4 regions of the Actinoplanes sp. NPDC049802 genome follow, and region 4 is predicted to be linked to each of the others. Evidence: riboswitches for the same ligand, from Rfam matches in the RefSeq annotation. Region 4 holds a riboswitch; each other region holds the start of a gene.
The links. Region 4 has a riboswitch for cyclic di-AMP ahead of AB0I88_RS07585 (hypothetical protein). Riboswitches for the same ligand answer to the same signal wherever they lie in the genome.

Region 1 (4,686 bases), on a different contig from region 4:
CAGGATCAGCATGTTGCCCCGGTCACCGTACGTCGACAGCAGATCCGGGTAGATCCACACGATCCGCAAGGCCTCAGTTGACACGGTCCAACTCCGCTCGGATGTCCTGGAACGCCGTGTAGTTGGCGATCACCTCGAGGCGGCCGGGCGGAACGGACCGCAGCGCCTCGTCGAAACTGTTTACGTGCCGGAAGGGCACTTGGTTCACCTGGAGCCGGACGGCCAGGTCGAACGCCCGGTCGCCGGTGATCAGGACCGGCCGGTCGCGCAACGGTGCGAAGTCCACGTCGTAGAGCCACGACGTGTCCAGTCCGTCGGGGTCGCGGGCGTTGATGGAGAGCAGTGTCGGGGCCTGGTCGGCCATGTCGAAGGCCTCCAACCAGCTTGCCGGGTTCTTCGCGAGCAACAAGCGGATGTTGCGACCGTCACGGTCGACCTGGGCGTACCGCCCGGCGATGGACGCCACCCGGGAGAGCCGGGGGAGAGCCTCGATCGGGCGGACCCCGAACTCGCCGGCCACCGCCAGCGCGGTGGCCGCGTTACCGATGTTCACCCGGCCGGGAAGCTGGAGTTTCACCAGGTGCCAGTCACCGCGGGGGTCGATCACTCCCTCGTCCTCGACCACCCAGTGCGGGCGTGGCCGCCGCAGCGGGCAGCCGGTGCACCACCAGTCGCCGCCGGACCGCTCGATCGGGTGGCCGCTCTCCGGGCAGACGAACGAGTCGTCGTGCCAGCGCTGGCCGGCGCTGAACCAGGTGGTCTGCCGGCTGCCGGCCGCGGCCCACACCACCATCGGGTCGTCGGCGTTGGCGACCACCCGGATCTCGGGGTGGCCGGCCAGCGCGGTCTTCCACAGCTGCGCCATCATCGCCACCTCCTTCGCCCGGTCGAGCTGGTCGCGGGAGAGGTTGAGCAGGGCCACCACCTTGGGCCGGGTCTGGTCGATGACCTGGGCCAGGTAGTGCTCGTCCACCTCCAGCACGGCGAACGGGGTGTGCCCCTCCTTGGCCAGTGCCGAGGTGTGGCCGGTCGGCATGTTGGCGCCGAACGAGTTGGTGGCGACCCGGCCGAGCACACCGACCGCGGCCGCGGTGAGCCGGGTGGTGGTGGTCTTGCCGTTGGTGCCGGAGACCAGGGCGACGGCGCGGCCCGCCGCGAGGTGGGCGAGGAGATCAGGGTCGATCTTGAGGCCGATCCAGCCACCGATCACCGAGCCGTCGCCGCGACCGGCGGCCCTGGAGAGCGCGGCCGCGGTCTTCGACACGGAGGTCGCGACCTTGGCGATGAGAGGCATTCCGTCCGTCACGCCAGCGAGGGTACCGGAAGGGAACGTTACGTCGAGTTGCCAGACGGTCAAGATCACGGACTGGCACGTGTTTCGTCGGGTCCGGACGATTCGGGCGTGCTCACGGCAGGGGGACGGACTTTTTCTGTGTTCTGATTCACCCGTAACGATCTACTGATTGTGATTGCGCGATCACTTTGAGCGACGGCATTTGTCTCGGTCAGGTAACAAACTGGACACCTGCCAATGTGCCAATCACGGAGAGTGATCGATCCGGCGCTGACGATCATGGCTGATTTCAGGTAGCAAAGATTCGCCGGCGGCACACCGCCCGCCGGCCGCACCGGATCGGTTCACGCCGAGCCCTGCCCCGGGCCGGACGGTGCGACACCGCAGTCAGCCAGACCACGACAAGGCAATCGGGGGCAGGGACGGGGGACCCATTCGCGGTCTCTCCCCGCGGCGCCCGGCTTCCACGGGCGGCGCATCCGGGGGGACCTTGGGGTGAAGCCGCCCACCCGCGGCCGGGCATGCCTTCCCGCCCGAACCCGACAGCTAACCTCGCAGGCGTGCCGGAGGGATATCTCTACCGTGCACGAACTCAGTTCGCGCCGGCGCCGTCGCACGTCTGTCGGCACCGGTACCGTCGCACTGTCCCTGGGTCTCTGCCTCTGCGCCGGCCAGCTGGTCGCCGCGTCGCCGGCAGCGGCCGCGACAGCCACCGTCAACCCGGTGACCGCGAGTGCGGCAGCCGCGAAAGTCACGCCCCAGATCGCCACGAAGACAAGCACTCGCAGCCTGGCGTGGGGCTCCACCCTCAAGATCACCGCCAAGGTGATCGACCCCTCCACCGGCCAGGTCGCCAAGGGCACGGTCCGTCTCCAAGGCTGGAGCAACGGCGCCTGGCGTACCTGGGACACCGACACCGTCAAGAGCGGCTCGGTCACGCTGACCGCCAAGCCGACGAAGACGGTGTGGGTTCGGACCCTGTTCACCGGGACCGGCTACAACCAGCAGGCCACCACCAAGGTCAAGGTGCAGGTCCGTGCCAGCGGCGCCAAGGTGCTGGCGGAGGCCAAGAAGCACAAGGGTGCGCTCTACCTGTTCGGCGCCGCGGGCCCCAAGCGCTTCGACTGCTCCGGGTTCACCAAGTACGTCTACAAGAAGGCGGCCGGCAAGAGCCTGCCGCACAAGGCGAACTCGCAGCAGAAGTACGGCAAGTCCGTCTCGAAGGGCAACAAGAGGATCGGTGACCTGATCGTCTTCCGCAACGGGTCGTACGGCTACCACGCCGGGATCTACGCCGGAAACGGCTACATCTACGACTCGCCGCACAGTGGTGCCCGGGTCGGCAAGCACAAGATCTGGAACAGCAATTACGTCGTACGGCGTCTCGTCGCCTGACGGCCTTCGCGCAGCGGTCGTGGTTGGTTCCTTCGCGCAGCGGCCGTAGTAAGTAAGGCATAGCGACAGCACACGCCTGTGGGGTGTGGCCCGGTTCGGGTCACACCCCACAGGCGTCTCCGTGTTCCCCCACGTTCCTCCACGGGCGGCCGCCGAAGCCGTCTCCGGGGCGGGTTTTCGCCCTCGGAGGGCTCGATGTCGGAAACCGGACGGGGTTGATCATGCTCCGGCCCTCCACTCCGCTCCACCGCCTGTGAACAGGGAATTCGTCCGCGAAGACGCCTCGCAAGCGATCGCTTTCGGGTTGCAGGTGGAGGGAAGTGGAGTAGAGTGGGGCGCAGTGGCAGGGGCGGAGGGACACAGCCGGACCTGCCGGCCCGAGTTGACAGGCGGCCCACTCTTCCGCGAAGGAGCGGGGCGCCACGGCAAAGGGGTGGGGGCCGATGTTCCTCGGCACACACACTCCGCGCCTGGACGAGAAGGGCCGGCTGATCCTCCCGGCGAAGTTCCGTGATGAGCTGGCGGGAGGTGTCGTGATCACGAAGGGGCAGGAGCGCTGTCTTTACGTGTTCCCGATGCCGGAGTTCCAGCGCATCGCCGGCCAGCTCCGTGAGGCGCCGGTGACGAACAAGGCAGCCCGGGCGTACAGCCGGGTGTTCTTCGCCAGCGCGCACGATGAGGTGCCCGACAGGCAAGGCAGAGTCACGATTCCTGCCCATTTGCGGGAGTATGCCAGTCTTGGTCGCGACCTTGTGGTGATCGGCGCGAGCACCCGGGTCGAGATCTGGGACAAGCAGTCCTGGGACGACTACCTCTCGGCGAGCGAGGAAGAGTTCGCCGGCATCGAGGAGGGGGTGCTGCCCGGCGGACTGTAGGGGTGTGGCACTCGGTGGGCCGCCGGTGCGGCCTGGGACGCCATTCCCGCCGTACTGCGAGATCTCCAGCCGCTCCCGCTCCTGGCGCCTCTTCCCCGGCGCCAGGCGTGTGTTTCCAGCCGGTTCGCCGGCGCGGGGACAGAGCGGATGGGGATCTGGCGGTACGGAGGGCGGCCGGGCCGGACAGCAACAGTGTTTCCTCGCGTGTGCGGGGATTGATCCGGGGGGTCGACATGGGGGAGCCGCGGGGCACGCATGTGCCGGTGCTGCTGGAGCGCTGCCTGGAGCTGCTCGCTCCGGCCCTTCGCCTGCCGGGCGCCGTCCACGTCGACTTCACGCTGGGTCTGGGCGGGCATGCCGAAGCGGTTCTCGAGCGGTTTCCCGATGTGGTCCTCGTCGGACTGGACCGGGACACCGAGGCGCTCGCGCATTCCCGGCATCGCCTGATCCGGTTCGGTGACCGCGCCCGGCTGGTCCACGCCGTCTACGACGAGTTGCCGCGGGTCCTCGCGGAGCTGTCGATTCCGGCGATCCACAGTGGGCTGTTCGATCTCGGGGTGTCCTCGTTGCAGCTGGACGAGGCGGACCGCGGTTTCGCGTATGCGCAGGACGCCCCGTTGGACATGCGGATGGACCAGTCCCGCGGGGTGACCGCCGAGGAGATCGTCAACGAGTACCCGCCGGGTGATCTGGTGCGTGTTCTCCGGCAGTACGGCGAGGAGAAGTTCGCGCCACGGATCGTCTCGTCGATCGTGCGGGAGCGGGCGAAGGGGCGGATCACCTCGACCGCCCGCCTGGCCGAGCTGGTGAAGGACGCCATCCCGGCCGCCGCGCGGCGAACGGGTGGAAATCCGGCAAAAAGGACGTTTCAGGCATTACGCATTGAGGTGAACGGCGAGCTGGAAGTGCTCGAGCGAGCGGTTCCCGCTTCCCTGGACGCGCTGGCGCCTCAGGGGCGCCTTGTGGTGATGAGTTACCAATCGTTGGAGGACAGGATCGTCAAGCGCGAGCTCACCGCGAGGTCGCGCAGCACCGGGCCGGTCGACCTTCCGGTCGAGCTGCCTGGTACCGGTCCCAGTCTGCGGCTGCTGACCCGCGGGTCCGAGCCGCCCAGCGAGGCGG
Region 2 (4,686 bases), on a different contig from region 4:
CCCTCTACGACGATTCGTAGTAGATACTACGACCTGTAGTACGACGCTGTGCAGTAGACTGGGTCACATGGCAAGAAACGACCTCGAACGCGAGGTCATGGCGAAACTGTGGGACGCGCGTGAGCCGCTCACCGTCAGGCAGGTGCACGAGTTGCTCAGCCGTGACCGCGACCTGGCGTATACGACGGTGATGACCGTCCTCGACCGGCTCGCCAAGAAGGGACTGGTCGTCCAGCAGCGAGCGGACCGCGCCTACCGTTACGCCCCGGCGCAGACCCGCGAGGAGATGACCGCCGGAGTGATGCTGGACGCGCTGAGCGCCACCCCGGACCGGGACGCCGCTCTCGCCTACTTCGTCGGGCAGTTGCCACCGGAAGCGCTGAAAGCGGCCATCGAGAAGGCCGCCCGTAACATCGAGCGGTGACCGCCCTCCTGCTCGGCGCCCTCGGACTGACACTGTCGCTGGCCGTGCCGAAGCTGCTGGCCGGCGCCCGGTGGGCGGACCGCGCCCCGGTCGCCGGGGTGCTGCTGTGGCAGTCGCTCACCCTGACCGCCGTGCTCTGCGCCCTCGGCGTCGTGCTCGCCGCCCCGGAGGAACTGGTCCGCGCGGCCGGTGCCCGGCATCCGGAGACCGTCGCCGCGTTGCTTCTCTCGTTGGCGGTGGCCGCGATCATCGTGATCCGGCTGGTCGTCTCGCTCGTCAGGGTGACCTCCCGGGCCCGCGCCCGGCGCGATCGGCATCGCATGGTCGTCGACCTCCTCGATCGGGTGGAGCGTCATGAGGGCCTGGGCGGGGGCGAGGTGCGGGTGCTCGAGGCGCCGCTGCCGCTCGCCTACTGCGTCCCCGGCCGGAACCCCCGGGTGGTACTCAGCGACGGCGTGCTCGACGTGCTCGACAGGGATCAGATCGATGCCGTCCTCGCTCACGAGCGCGCACACCTGCGGCACAAGCACGAGTTGGTGATGGAGTCGTTCACGGCCTTCTACCGGGCTGTGCCGGGGCCGCTGCGGTCGAAGGTGCCGCTCGACGCCGTACACCTGCTGTTGGAGATGGTGGCCGACGATGCCGCGAGGCGCCGCACCGGGCCTGCGCCGCTGCGGGCCGCGCTGGCTCGTCTCGCCGACGCCGTCCCCCTGGCGGAGGAGGTGACCGCCGACCCGGAGGGTGAATCGCGGCGGCGGCGACTGGCCCGGCTGGACGGCCCGGACCGTGGCTCGACCACTCTCGCGGTGGCCGGGACGGCCGTGGCGACTGCCCTGCTGGTGCTACCCACGGTGATCCTCGTCGTGCCGTGGCTGGGCCGTGCGCTGAATACCTGGCCATTCTAGTAACCGTCCGTATTGCTAACTGTGCGTACAGTTTGGCGGCCTGTGCGACCTTCATTTGCCGGCATGATCCGAGTACGGTGGTCCCCGGTTCGGCAGCCCCCCATCGTCCATCCGGCCGATCTGGCGAACCACCGCCCAATCGCGACAGGCGAACCGGGGACCCAGGTCAGTGGGGTGAAGCCGTGGCACCACGCGCGGCCGGGCATGCTTCCCGCCCGAACCCGTCAGCTAACCCGGTCGGCGGCTGAGTGGGAAGAAAGGACGACGCACACAACGTGAAACGCAATGGCGCGCGTCGCGCCGGCCTGCTGCGCATCCTCGTTTGCGCGCTCGCCGCGGCCGGCCTCGTGGTCACGGGCCCGGTGGCGGCCAACGCCACTCCCTCGCCGTCCAGCGTCGAGGATCAGATCGACGAGGAGTGGAACAAGCTCGAACCCGTCATCGAGGACTACAACGCCAACCACACGAAGCTGATCAAGCTCCGGAAGCAGCAGAAGCAGTTGGCGAAGACGCTGACGCCGCTGCAGCTTCAGGTGGATGTCGCGATGAGCCAGGTGCGCGGGCTGGCGGTCGACGCCTACATGCAGGGGCCGCCCGGCGGTTTCAACGCTCTGCTGAGCGGCGACCCGGACGGCCTGGTGGAGAAGCTCACGCTGCTCGACCAGCTCGCCCGCAACCAGGAAGCCTCGATCGCCAACGTCGCGAAGCTCCGCGACAAATACGCCGCCGACAAGGCCAAGGTCGACCAGCTCGAGTCCGAGATCGCCGCGCGTGACGCGGACCTCGCGACGAAGAAGACGGCGATCGAGAAGGAGATCACGAAGCTCCAGAAGCTCCGGATCCAGGCCTACGGCAACGCGAACGTGGACGACGGCCCGCTGCGCACCGGTCCGTGCCCGGTCACCTACACCAACGACAAGGGTGGCCGCGCAGCTCAGAAGGCATGTGACCTGATCGGCAAGCCCTACGTCTTCGGCTCCGAAGGACCGAACAGTTACGACTGCTCGGGCCTGACGAAGGAGGCGTGGAAAGCCGTCGGCGTGCACCTCGAGCACTACACGAAGGACCAGTGGGGCTCGACCACACCGGTGAGCCGGAGCGAGTTGAAGCCGGGTGACCTCGTCTTCTACTACTCCGACGTGCACCATGTCGCCATCTATATCGGCGGCGGCAAGGTGGTGCACGCTCCGCACACGGGCGACCACGTGCGGATGGCCACCATCGATCGAGGGCCCATCGCCGGCTATCGCCGGCCAGGCTAGAAAACCCTCCGGGAAAGACCGCCGTCGTTCTGCGCCGGCGGTCTTTCTTTTGATCTCGTACGCCTTCGCGAACCGCCGTGGAAGACCCGCGGCCTGCCCGGACCGGCCAGGCCGTGACGCGCCCGCCGGGCTTGACCGGCCCGTCACCCGCCCGATCGGTGATGCTCCAGCAGCCGTCGCAGCAGCCCGGTGAACTGCTCCCGCTCCGGACCGGACAGTGGCGCCAGCAGCTCCTCCTGGACGGCGTGCGCTCGCTCCGACAGCTCCTCCGCCCGCGCCCGGCCCCGGTCGGTGAGGCCGACGACGTTGCGCCGCCGGTCCGCCGGGTCGGGTGAACGCCGCACATAGCCCTCCGACTCCAGCTCGTTGAGCGCGCCGACCAGATCGCTCAGGTAGATCCCGGTGCGCCGACCGAGCGCCGCCTGACTGGCCGGTCCGTCGGTGACCAGCGAACGCAGCAACCGGTAGTGATAGCCACGCGCCCCGACCGACCCGAACTTCTCGACGATGATCCGGTGTCCCTGCGCCGAGACCTGACTCAGAACCCAGCTTGGCAGCTCTTCCATGTGGTGAGCGTAACATTGGACCTCCTAACGTTAGAGAGTCTAACGTTAGGCGCATGAACGACTCAACCCTTCGCATCGCCCAATCCGAGATCGACGACCTCACCGACCGCCTCACCCGCACCCGGTGGCCCGACGACGCGCCGGCCGGCTACGGCATCCCGCTCGCCCGGGTCCGGGCCCTCGCCGACCACTGGCTGAGGTTCGGCTGGCGCGCCCACGAGGCCGAGATCAACGCCATCCCTCAGCAGGTCACCGAGATCGGCGGCGACCGGGTGCATTTCTTCCACGTGCGCTCCGCCGATCCCGGTGCCCTGCCCCTGCTGCTCACCCACGGGTGGCCCGGCTCCACGGTCGAGTTCCTCGACGTCATCCGGCCGCTCAGCGAGCATTTCCACGTCGTCGTCCCGGCCATACCCGGCTTCGGCCTCTCCGGCCCCACCACCCGTCCCTGGGGCGTGCGCCGGGTCGCCGAGGCGTGGGCCGAGCTGATGTCCCGCCTCGGCTACCAGTGCTTCGGCGCCCAGGGCGGCGACTGGGGCTCGGGGATCTCCCAGGCCGTCGCCGGGGTCGCCCCCGACCGGGTCGTCGGCGTGCACGTCAACTACCTGCCCACCCCCGGTTCGGCGGAGGGACTGGGCCCCGACGATCAGGACCGGCTCGCCAAGACCATGCGGCTGGCCGCCAACCGGCATCCGCACCAGATCCTATTCGCCGCCACCCCGCAGACGCCCGCCTACGCCCTGAACGACTCACCGGCAGGGCTGCTCGCCTTCATGGGGGAGAAGTTCGACACCTGGGCCGACCCCGCCACCCCGGTGCCCGACGACCGCATCGTCGCCGACATCGCCCACCACTGGTTCTTCCGCACCGCCGGGTCGGCCGCCCGCATCGTCAAGGAGAGCGGACCAGGCGTGCCGCAGCCACCCTGCCCGGTCCCGCTGGGAGTGGCCGTGTTGCCCGGCGACATCGTCCAGTCCGTGCGCCCGCTCGCCGAGCAACGCCACGACATCCGCCACTGGACCGAGTTCCCGCGTGGCGGGCACTTCGCCGCACTGGAGGTCCCCGACCTGTTCACCGCCGATGTGACAACGTTCTTCCGTACCCTCACCGGCCGATGACGGCCGGGCTCGCCCTGTTTCGCCGGGCACGCCGCCGTTGGGCTGACGGTAGGAGTGGCGTCGCTTTCCGTGTGCGGGAGCACTCACCGGTCGGGCCGCGACGGGAGCGGGCGAGCGCCGGTGTTGAGGCCCGCGGGTCGTCCGTGACCGGGTGCGGGCGTGGCGGGGGCATAATCGCCCGCATGAGCGATGCCTTGATCAACAGCCTGGCGGCCGCTGTCGAAGCCCGGCCCGACGACCTCACCCTGCGGCTGCACCTGGCCGAGATGCTGGTGGCCGCCGACCGGGGGCCGGAGGCGATCGGGCATGCCGCTCAGATTCTCGCCCGTGAGCCCGGCCACACCGGGGCGCAACAGGTCATGTCCCGCGCGCTGGGCGGTAGCACCCCGGCCGTGACCCCGCAGGCGCCTT
Region 3 (4,686 bases), on a different contig from region 4:
TGACGGCCACGTATGCCGGGCCGCCGGGCAGGCACGAGCACGCATCCGGCGATATCGGGATGCGTATGCGTGCGCGGTGTCCTATATGCGGCTTACACCGAGTTGGGTCAGGGCGACAGCAGGTGCCCGGGACGCCATTGGTGGCATCGTCGTGCCGGCTGCGCTGTTGTCGGCACAGGCGGTCAGCGCCGGAAGCGCGACGGTGCCGGCTCGCACGGCGGGTTCGGCGACGGGAGCGCTGACCTCGCAGTGCCCGGCTGTAGTGTCTGCCGTCCGGCCTTCCGGGACGTGCTGCCCGATCGCCGCCACGCCGTGATCCGAAACGTCGTGATGGTGTTCGGCGGCAGGCGCGTGTCCCACGTAGTGCGCGCCGATCGGTCCGTCGGCGCAGTGTGTGCTTTGCACGAGCCCGACACCGGCAAGGGTGACCACGATCAGCAGCCAGCGCAGCAGCCACGGGGCTGTCGGCTGGCACGGTCCGGTCACCGGGCCAGGCTACGACATCGACGGCTCGGTGGCCGCCGGGTCACTCCAGCGGGCGCGGCGACTGCCGGGACGGGTCCGCAGCCGAGACAGGCTGATACCGGTGCCGGGTATCTTGCACGGAATGAGTGAGGCGAAACCGGCCGGGCCGCACGGGTATTCGGCGGAGAAACAGGCGCTGATGGCCCGGCTGAAGCGGGTCGAGGGGCAGATCCGCGGATTGCAGCGGATGGTCGACGAGGACACCTACTGCATCGACATCCTGACCCAGATCTCGGCCGCCAAGAGCGCCTTGCACGCGGTAGCCGTCGGCCTGCTCGAGGACCACCTGAAGCACTGCGTGGTCCACGCCGCGGCGGAGGGCGACGTGGACGCGAAGATCAAGGAGGCGAGCGCGGCGATCGCCCGCCTCGTGAAGTCCTGAGTCGGCCGCCCGTTCCTACCGGCCGGGGCCGATCCATTCTCGCAGCTGCTGCGCGGCCTGCGCCGGGTCGACCGACCCGACCGCCCGTTGCTGTCGCCTGTCCTCGTCGAAGGCAGTAGCGATTGCCGCAGCCGGGACCGGAGTGCGCTGGACGTGCAGTTGGGCCCGGAGCAGCTCTCGCCGGTCGGCTGCCGCCGAGGCCGCCGCGGCCCGGCGCCGTTGCTTGCCGACGGCCAGCAGCGCGGCACAGGTCAACAGGATCAGAACCGCGGCGATGAGTGCCGTCCGTAGCGCGGCAGGGGATGCGGTGCCGGGCTGCGCGACGGCGTTGTCGGTGGGAGTGGCTGTAGCGGTGCGCATGGGCATGGCGGCGACCGTCACCCGGTCGCCGCGGCCGGCACCAACACCGGCGGCTACGGCGACGAGTTCACGGACCTGAGCCAGGTCGAGGTTCGCCGCGGCGGCTTCATCGACGAGGACGGCGACGCTCAGTCTGATGATGTCGCCGGGGGCTTCACGGCGGGTCTCGTGCAGTTCGTCGAGGGCGTTGACGCGCGACGCGCTGCTGCTGTCGTACCGGGTGCCGCCGTTGTCGCCGATGTAGGAGCGCTCGCTGATCCGTTCGGACAGGGCACCGGCGGACGGATCCTGCTGGTAGGTGGTGCGGGAGGTCACGACCTGGTCGAGGTCGAGTTCGACGTTGGTGGTGACCGTCGAACGGCCGGGGCCGAGCACGGTGTCCAGCATGTGCTGCAAAGCGCGGTCCAGACGGTCCTGGAAGGCCGCGGTGGTGGCATCGGCGCCGAGCGCCGCTCGGATGAAGCCGCTGCCGGCGGCCGGCGAAACGGTGTAGCCGCCCGCGATCGCCTGCTGCTGCGCCGACGGGGCTGCCGCGTGCGCGGGCGCGGCAGCGAGACTCAAGCCCCCGGCCAGGGCCAGCGCCACGAGCGCGGTGATCAGCCTCCCGGCACGCCCGCCGCTGGGCGAGGTGTCCGCGCCCAGGGCAGACAGGACGAAGATGTTGTTCACATCTTGCCTCCTCGCAGATTCTCGAACGCCGATGGCCGCCCTGATTAGTGCCGACTCCATCGTCGGACGATGCGGTTGATCGGGTCTGCCTCATCGCTCGACGGCACGGCCGGTTGAAAGGTCTGGTGGTTGCGGCTCGGTTGCATCGCTGCAGGGCCCGCCTTCCGGTGCGGTCGTCGCCGCAACGGACACCATCCGGGCGCCCACCCGGTGACCCCCAAATTCAGGGATAGCCGTCGGTTCGGGCGACGAGCGTCGGACGGTCGGCCACGATCAACCGACCGGCAGTCGCCTCGGGCGCGACAAACCGGGGAACAATGCCGGGGCCACCCACAGCTACCACGTACGAGATCGAGTGTTCCCTTTCACAGATCAAAACCACCCTGGGTCCATCATGTATGAGCAGCCCGTGTCGACAAACCTCGCACCGGTCTTCCAAATCGGACACGTCTCGGCACGCCAATCACTGAGTGTAATCATCTCCGGGAGCCGGGATCGGCGCCGACTGGGCTATCAAGGAGGGGCGGCGGGCACAGGCTCGCCGGTCGTGCCGACCTGGACCACGCCGAGCCCTGCCCCGGTCCGTCGGCACAACCCGCATGACGAGTCATGAGGCAATCGGGGGCAGGGACGGGGGAACCACGAGCGGTCCTCGACCGGCACGCCGCACTGCGGCGACCGGGACATGAGGACCTTGGGGTGAAGCCGCCAGCGTGCGGCCGGGCAACCTTCGCGCCCGAATCCGACAGCTAACCTCGCAGGCGTGCCGGAGGGATTCCTTCACCGTGCGCGTAAGCACCCTGAGCCGGCCCGCCCGTACCCTGGGAGTCGGCGCTATCGCCCTGTCCGTGGGTCTCGGTCTCCTGACCGGCGGGCTCGGCACACCGCAGTCCGCCTCCGCCGCGACGGTCGCCACCACACAGGTGTCCTCGCAGACCAGCGTGGCGTTCAGCCAGACCGGCATCACCGTCAAGGCGGCGGCGTCCCAGGCCGCCAAGTCCAAGGCGGCCGCGAACCGGGTCCTGACCGAAGCGGCGAAGCACAAGGGCAAGAAGTACAAGTTCGGTGCGTCCGGCCCCAAGCGGTTCGACTGCTCGGGCTACACGATGTACGTGTACAAGAAGGCGGCGGGCAAGAAGCTGCCGCACAAGGCCCACCTGCAGCAGCGGTACGGCAAGGCCGTCGCCAAGTCCCAGGCCCGCCCCGGTGACCTGATCGTCATCCGTAAGGGCACGAAGGGCACGCACGCCGGCATCTACGCCGGTGGCGGCAAGATGTGGGCCGCGCCGCGAACCGGCAAGACGGTCACCAAGCAGAAGATCTGGAGCAAGAACCACGTGGTCCGGCGCCTGGTCTGACCACGCGCATGCCCGCGTGCGTCTTGCTCGGGCATCGAACAGCGCCGCCGGCACCCGTCCTTGGCGGGGGTGCAGGCGGCGCTGTCGTACGTCCTACTTCGTGATGCTGGTGAAGCGGCGCAACCTAAGGCTGTTGGCGACGACGAACACCGAACTGAACGCCATCGCCGCTCCGGCGATCATCGGGTTGAGCAGGCCGGCCGCGGCCAGCGGCAGAGCCGCCACGTTGTAGGCGAAGGCCCAGAACAGGTTGCTCTTGATGATGCGCAGGGTGCGCCGCGACAGGCGGATCGCGTCAGCGGCGGCCATCAGGTCACCGCGAACCAGCGTCAGGTCGGACGCCTCGATCGCGGCGTCGGTGCCGGTGCCCATCGCCAGCCCCAGATCGGCCTGAGCCAGAGCGGCCGCGTCGTTGACGCCGTCACCGACCATCGCCACGACCTTGCCCTGCTCCTGCAGCCGCTTGACCACATCGACCTTGTCGGCAGGCAGCACCTCAGCGATCACCTCGTCGATGCCGACCTGCGCCGCCACCGCCCGGGCGACGGTCTCGTTGTCCCCGGTGAGCAGCACCGGCGACAGGCCCAGCGCCCGCAACTGGGCCACGGCGGCGCGGCTGGTCGGCTTGACCGTGTCGGCGACAGCGAGCACGCCGCGGGCCTGACCGTCCCAGCCCGCGACCACGGCGGTCTGCCCGGCGGTGTGGGCAGTAGCGACGGCTTGCTCGACGTCGGCGGGCACCGTCAGCCCGGCCTGGCGCAGCAGCGCCGGGCGGCCGACGTGCACGCTGTGGCTGTCGACGGTGCCGGTCACGCCGAGGCCCTCGGTGCTGGCGAACCCGGTCACCTGCGGCAGCGGCGCACTGTCGGCGGCTGCGGCGGCGATCGCCTGGGCGATCGGGTGCTCGGAGGCGGCCTCGACCGCCCCGGCCAGCCGCAGCAGCTGCTCGCGGTCGACGCCTGCGGCGGGGACCACGTCGACCAGGCTCATCCGGCCGGTGGTCACGGTGCCGGTCTTGTCGAGCACGACGGTGTCCACGGTCCGGGTCGACTCCAGGACCTCGGGGCCTTTGATCAGGATGCCGAGCTGCGCGCCGCGGCCGGTGCCGACCAGCAGCGCCGTCGGCGTCGCGAGGCCGAGCGCACACGGGCAGGCGATGATCAGCACGGCGACGGCGGCGGTGAACGCGGCCGTCCAGCCCGATCCGGTGCCCACCCACCAGCCGAGCGTGGCGACGGCTAGGGCGATCACGATCGGCACGAAAACGCCGGAGATCCGGTCGGCGAGCCGCTGGACGGCGGCCTTGCCGGTCTGGGCCTGTTCGACCAGCTTGGCCATCTGTGCGAGCTGGGTGTCGGCGCCGATCCGGGTGGCCCTCACGATCAGCCGGCC
Region 4 (4,686 bases):
CTCTGGCCAGTGCCCGGCTGGACGGCTGGGAGGGCCTGGTGCAGCAGCAGCAGGACTATCTGGACGCGTTCTGGGACCACTCGGACGTCAAGGTCGAGGGCGACCCGGAGGTGCAGCAGGCGGTCCGGTTCGGCCTCTTCCACACGTTGCAGGCCGGTGCCCGGGCGGAGCAGCGGCCGATCGGCTCCAAGGGCCTGACCGGACCCGGCTACGACGGCCACACCTTCTGGGACTCCGAGACGTTCGTGTTGCCGGCGCTGACGTACACCCAGCCGTCCGCCGCGGCCGACGTGCTGCGCTGGCGGCACTCGACGCTGGACCTGGCCCGGGAGCGGGCGCAGACCCTGGGCCTTTCGGGCGCGGCCTTCCCGTGGCGTACGATCCGCGGCCAGGAGTGCTCGGGCTACTGGCCGGCCGGCACCGCGGGCTTCCACATCGCCGCCGACATCGCCGACGCGGTCCGCCGGTACGTGCAGGCCACCGGTGACTTCGACTTCGAGCGTGAGGTCGGCCTGGAGCTGCTGGTGGAGACCGCGCGGCTGTGGCGGTCGCTGGGGCACCACGACCGGCACGGGCGGTTCCACATCGACGGCGTCACCGGGCCGGACGAGTACACCGCCGTGGTGAACGACAACATCTACACCAACCTGATGGCGCAGCAGAACCTGATGGCCGCCGTCGACGCCTGCAAGCGGCACCCGGACCTGGCCCGGCGTTTCGGGGTGGACGACGAGGAGGCGGCCTCCTGGCGGGACGCGGCGGCGGCCGTGCACGTTCCGTACGACAAGGAGCTGGGCGTCCACCAGCAGTGCGAGGGCTTCACGCGGCTGCAGGAGTGGGACTTCGAGGGCACCCCGCCGGAGGGCTACCCGCTGCTGCTCAACTACCCGTACTTCGACCTGTACCGCAAGCAGGTGGTCAAGCAGGCCGACCTGGTGATGGCGATGTACATCCGGGGCGACGCGTTCACACCGGAGGAGAAGGCGCGCAACTTCGCCTACTACGACGCGCGTACGGTGCGGGACTCGTCGCTGTCGGCCTGCATCCAGGCCGTCATGGCGGCCGAGACCGGGCACCTCGAACTGGCCCACGACTACCTGGGCGAGGCCGCCCTGATGGACCTGCACGACCTGCACCGCAACGCGCGGGACGGCGTGCACGTGGCGTCGCTGGCCGGGTCCTGGATCGCGCTGGTCGCCGGCCTCGGTGGCATGCGTGACTTCAACGGCCAGCTGAGCTTCGCGCCGCGGCTGCCCAGCCGGATCAACAACCTGGAGTTCTCGCTGCTCTGGCGGGGCCTGCGGCTGCGGGTGAACGTGACCTCCGACGAGGTCACCTACTCGCTGCGCAACGGCGGCGGTCAGGCGCGGCTCACCCTGGTCCACCACGGCAAGGAGACCGAGGTGACCCAGGTGCGGCCGGTGACCATGCCGATCCCGGCCGCGGTGCCGCCCGGCCCGGCGCCGGCCCAGCCGCACGGTCGCGCCCCGGTCCGCCGATCGGTGCACTGATCAGCGAAAACGGCCCCCAACCCGATCGGGTTGGGGGCCGTTTTCGTGACGTCGGTCAGAGCATCGAGACGTGTACGTGGTCGGTGTGGGCACTGACCCCGTGGTATTCCTTCCAGCCCGAGGCCGGGAACCAGATCATCTTGTTCCAGATCACGTAGTAGATGCCGAGCTCGTCGGCGTTACGGACCAGGAACGCCATCAGGTCGTTGCCGTACTTGAATTCCCTGTCGGTGTCGTAGACCGAGAATCCGCTCTTCTGCAGCGACCAGTCACATGCCCGGCCCTTGGGGTGTTCGTACGGCCCGCCGGAGCGGTAGCAGCCGACGAACATGTTGAAGCCGGCCTTCTTGGTCTGCTTGTACATGTGCAGCGTGCGCTTGGTCACACAGCCGCCGGTGGTCGGGTCGTCCTCGGTGCAGCCCTCGGGGGAGAAACCGCCGGACGAGTTCCGTGGGGCGGGGGCGGCCTCCGGAGAGTCGGCCACCACGAAGCCCTTGGTCACGGACTTGCCGCCGACCAGCCGGAACGCCTTGTCGGCGGCGTCCTTCTGCTTCTTCATCACGGCGGCGTTCTGCTGCTGGGCCTTGACCTCGGCGTCCAGTTTCGCCTTGCTGTCGGAGATCTCGGCGATCGCCGCGTTCAGCTCGCGCAGCTTGGCGTCGTGCAGCCTGTTGATCTCCTCGAGGGAGACCGCCTTGCTCAGGAAGTCACCGGAGTCGCTCGACCTGAGCAGGAAGCCCATCGCGCTCAGGTTTCCGGTCATGTACTGCTGTTTGGCGATCTGGTCCACCTCGGGGATCAGCTGATCCCGCCGCTTCTCCGCCGCCTTGATCTGAGTGGCCAGCTTGGCCTGTGCCTTGGTGGACTGCGCCACGGCGGACTTGGCGGAGGCGTAGCGCCGGTTGGTCGACTCGATCACGTCGTTGAGAGTTGCGTCCTCTTCCTCCTCCTGGGCGGAGGACGAGGAGCCGCCTGGCTCGGCCGCGGCCGGAGTCGCGGGCGCCATGAACATCAGGGCGCTGACCAGCGGCGCCAGGGCAAGTATCAGCCACCGGCGGGGACTTACTGCCATCAACAGTTCCTTCCGTGTCACCGCCGACCGAGTTAGCTGACGGGTTCGGGACGGAAGCGATCCCTACCGCAAATGCGGATACACCCCAGTGACCTGGTTCCCCGGCTCGTCTCGCGACGATTGGGCGGCGGCCTGCCGGCAACTCGGGGGCGGTGCCGTCCTGGCAGGACCGGCGGCAAGTTTACCCGAGATATCGCTCCGGATCAGACCTCAGGAACCGCTAAAAGCGTTACCGGTCAAACACATTCCGTAATTGCAATCACCTGGCGTGGTGGCGTAATTGCGGGGCGTACGAGAACTGTCGATCTGTCGATCGAGTGGGTATGGTCGGTTCGGTTCCCGTGCGGGGGCCGCCGCCTAATCGCCGTCAATGGCGAGCCGGGGAACCATATTCTCCTCGGGGTGAATCCGCTACTAGCGGTAGGGATTTCCTTCGTCCCGAACCCGTCAGCTAACCCGGCCGGCGGCCGACGGAAGGAAATGCCTGTGCAGCAGAACACTGCGCGGCGATTAGCGGCGTTGCTGGCGCTGCTCGTCACCGCGTGCGGACTGGCCGTCGCATCGCCGGCCACCGCGGCCCCCCGGCCGTTCGCCGCCCCCGGAGACTCCGGGGACGACGGTGAGGGCGGCTCCAAGTCCCTCATCGAACGACTCGAGAAGGCCTCCAGCGGTTTCGTGGAGGCCAAGAAGAAGCTGAAGGCCTCCAAGGAACAGCAGGTCAAGCTGACCGCTGAACTCAAACGGCTGGACGCCGAGCTCGGTCCGCAGCAGGACAAGCTCGACCTGATCGCCACGCAGGCGTACACCTCGGGCCGGGCCGGGCCGATGACCGCCGTGCTCGGGGCCGACTCGGCCGACGGCTTCCTGGGCCGGGCCGAGACGCTGGCCATCGTGGCGGCCGACCAGAACCGGGCGATCGAGAACCTGAAGACCACCCGGGAGAACCAGCAGAAGGCCAAGGACGCCCTCGACATCGCCATCAAGGACCAGCAGAAGCAGGTCACCGTGATGGCGAAGCAGAAGGCCCAGGCCGAGGCCGCGCTCAAGGCGGCGAACCAGGGCGCGGCCGCGTCGTCCTCCTCTGACGGCGGCAGCAGCGCCGACGCGGACCCCGGGCCCAGCGGATCGAGCTGCAACCTGGACGACCCGACCGGCACCGGCGGCTGCGTCACCGCGACCCTGCTGCACGCCTACAAGCAGGCCCGGGCGGACGGCTTCACCCGGTACACCAAGTGCTGGCGTACGCAGAACAGCGGCGAGCACCCCAAGGGCCGGGCCTGTGACTTCTCCTCGGCGAAGGGCACCTTCGGCGGGGACGCCACCGGCGGCGACAAGACGTACGGCGACAACCTGGCGAACTACTTCATCAACAACGCGGACGACCTGGACGTGTTGTACGTGATCTGGTATCGCCGGATCTGGTTGCCGAGCAGTGGCTGGAAGTCGTACAGCGGGGCGGGTGGCGACCCGTCCAGCGACCACACCAACCACGTGCATCTGTCGGTCAACTGAACCACCGGGGGAGTGCGGGGCCTACCTGCGGGCGAAGGCCTCGTACTCCTTCATCACCTCGTTGGTCGGCCCGTCGGCGCGGATCTCGCCGGCCTCCAGCCAGATGCAGCGCTCGCAGGTGTCCCGGATCGACTGCTCGCTGTGGCTCACCAGGAACACCGTGCCGGCCTGCGCACGCAGCTCCCGGACCCGGGCCTCGCTGCGCTTGCGGAACTTGGCGTCACCGGTGGCCAGCGCCTCGTCGATCAGGAGCACGTCGTGCTGCTTGGCCGCCGCGATCGAGAAACGCAGCCGGGCCGACATGCCCGAGGAGTACGTCCGCATCGGCAACGACGAGAAGTCGCCCTTGTCGTTGATGCCGGAGAACTCGATGATGCCGTTCTTCTTCGCCTTCACCTCGGCCGGCGACATGCCCATCGCGAGGCAGCCCAGCTCGACGTTGCGGTCACCGGGCAGATCGTTCATCAGGGCCGCGTTCACACCCAGCAGGGACGGCTGGCCGGCCGCGTAGATCGCGCCCCGGGAGACCGGGAGCAGGCCGGCCACCGCGCGCAGCAGGGTCGACTTGCCCGAGCCGTTGGTGCCGATCAG

Region 1: another riboswitch for cyclic di-AMP. It lies ahead of AB0I88_RS14620 (NlpC/P60 family protein); the one in region 4 lies ahead of AB0I88_RS07585 (hypothetical protein).
Region 2: another riboswitch for cyclic di-AMP. It lies ahead of AB0I88_RS30435 (NlpC/P60 family protein); the one in region 4 lies ahead of AB0I88_RS07585 (hypothetical protein).
Region 3: another riboswitch for cyclic di-AMP. It lies ahead of AB0I88_RS32830 (C40 family peptidase); the one in region 4 lies ahead of AB0I88_RS07585 (hypothetical protein).

The regions. Positions count from the first base shown of each region.
Region 1 is NZ_JBFAMR010000017.1:24,808-29,493, reverse strand. Features, by position in the region: gene AB0I88_RS14630 (glutamine amidotransferase) at 1-84, opposite strand, end outside; gene AB0I88_RS14625 (MurT ligase domain-containing protein) at 74-1,294, opposite strand; cyclic di-AMP (ydaO/yuaA leader) riboswitch at 1,736-1,870, shown strand; gene AB0I88_RS14620 (NlpC/P60 family protein) at 2,018-2,689, shown strand; gene mraZ (division/cell wall cluster transcriptional repressor MraZ) at 3,133-3,564, shown strand; gene rsmH (16S rRNA (cytosine(1402)-N(4))-methyltransferase RsmH) at 3,798-4,686, shown strand, end outside.
Region 2 is NZ_JBFAMR010000058.1:9,938-14,623, forward strand. Features, by position in the region: gene AB0I88_RS30425 (BlaI/MecI/CopY family transcriptional regulator) at 68-424, shown strand; gene AB0I88_RS30430 (M56 family metallopeptidase) at 421-1,329, shown strand; cyclic di-AMP (ydaO/yuaA leader) riboswitch at 1,452-1,587, shown strand; gene AB0I88_RS30435 (NlpC/P60 family protein) at 1,605-2,591, shown strand; gene AB0I88_RS30440 (MarR family transcriptional regulator) at 2,735-3,157, opposite strand; gene AB0I88_RS30445 (epoxide hydrolase family protein) at 3,211-4,275, shown strand; gene AB0I88_RS30450 (ATP-binding protein) at 4,458-4,686, shown strand, end outside.
Region 3 is NZ_JBFAMR010000070.1:9,563-14,248, forward strand. Features, by position in the region: gene AB0I88_RS32815 (hypothetical protein) at 82-486, opposite strand; gene AB0I88_RS32820 (metal-sensitive transcriptional regulator) at 608-907, shown strand; gene AB0I88_RS32825 (flagellar M-ring protein FliF C-terminal domain-containing protein) at 923-1,936, opposite strand; cyclic di-AMP (ydaO/yuaA leader) riboswitch at 2,527-2,715, shown strand; gene AB0I88_RS32830 (C40 family peptidase) at 2,722-3,294, shown strand; gene AB0I88_RS32835 (heavy metal translocating P-type ATPase) at 3,388-4,686, opposite strand, start outside.
Region 4 is NZ_JBFAMR010000007.1:141,292-145,977, forward strand. Features, by position in the region: gene AB0I88_RS07580 (glycoside hydrolase family 65 protein) at 1-1,511, shown strand, start outside; gene AB0I88_RS07585 (hypothetical protein) at 1,567-2,583, opposite strand; cyclic di-AMP (ydaO/yuaA leader) riboswitch at 2,588-2,720, opposite strand; cyclic di-AMP (ydaO/yuaA leader) riboswitch at 2,928-3,065, shown strand; gene AB0I88_RS07590 (hypothetical protein) at 3,064-4,095, shown strand; gene AB0I88_RS07595 (ABC transporter ATP-binding protein) at 4,117-4,686, opposite strand, start outside.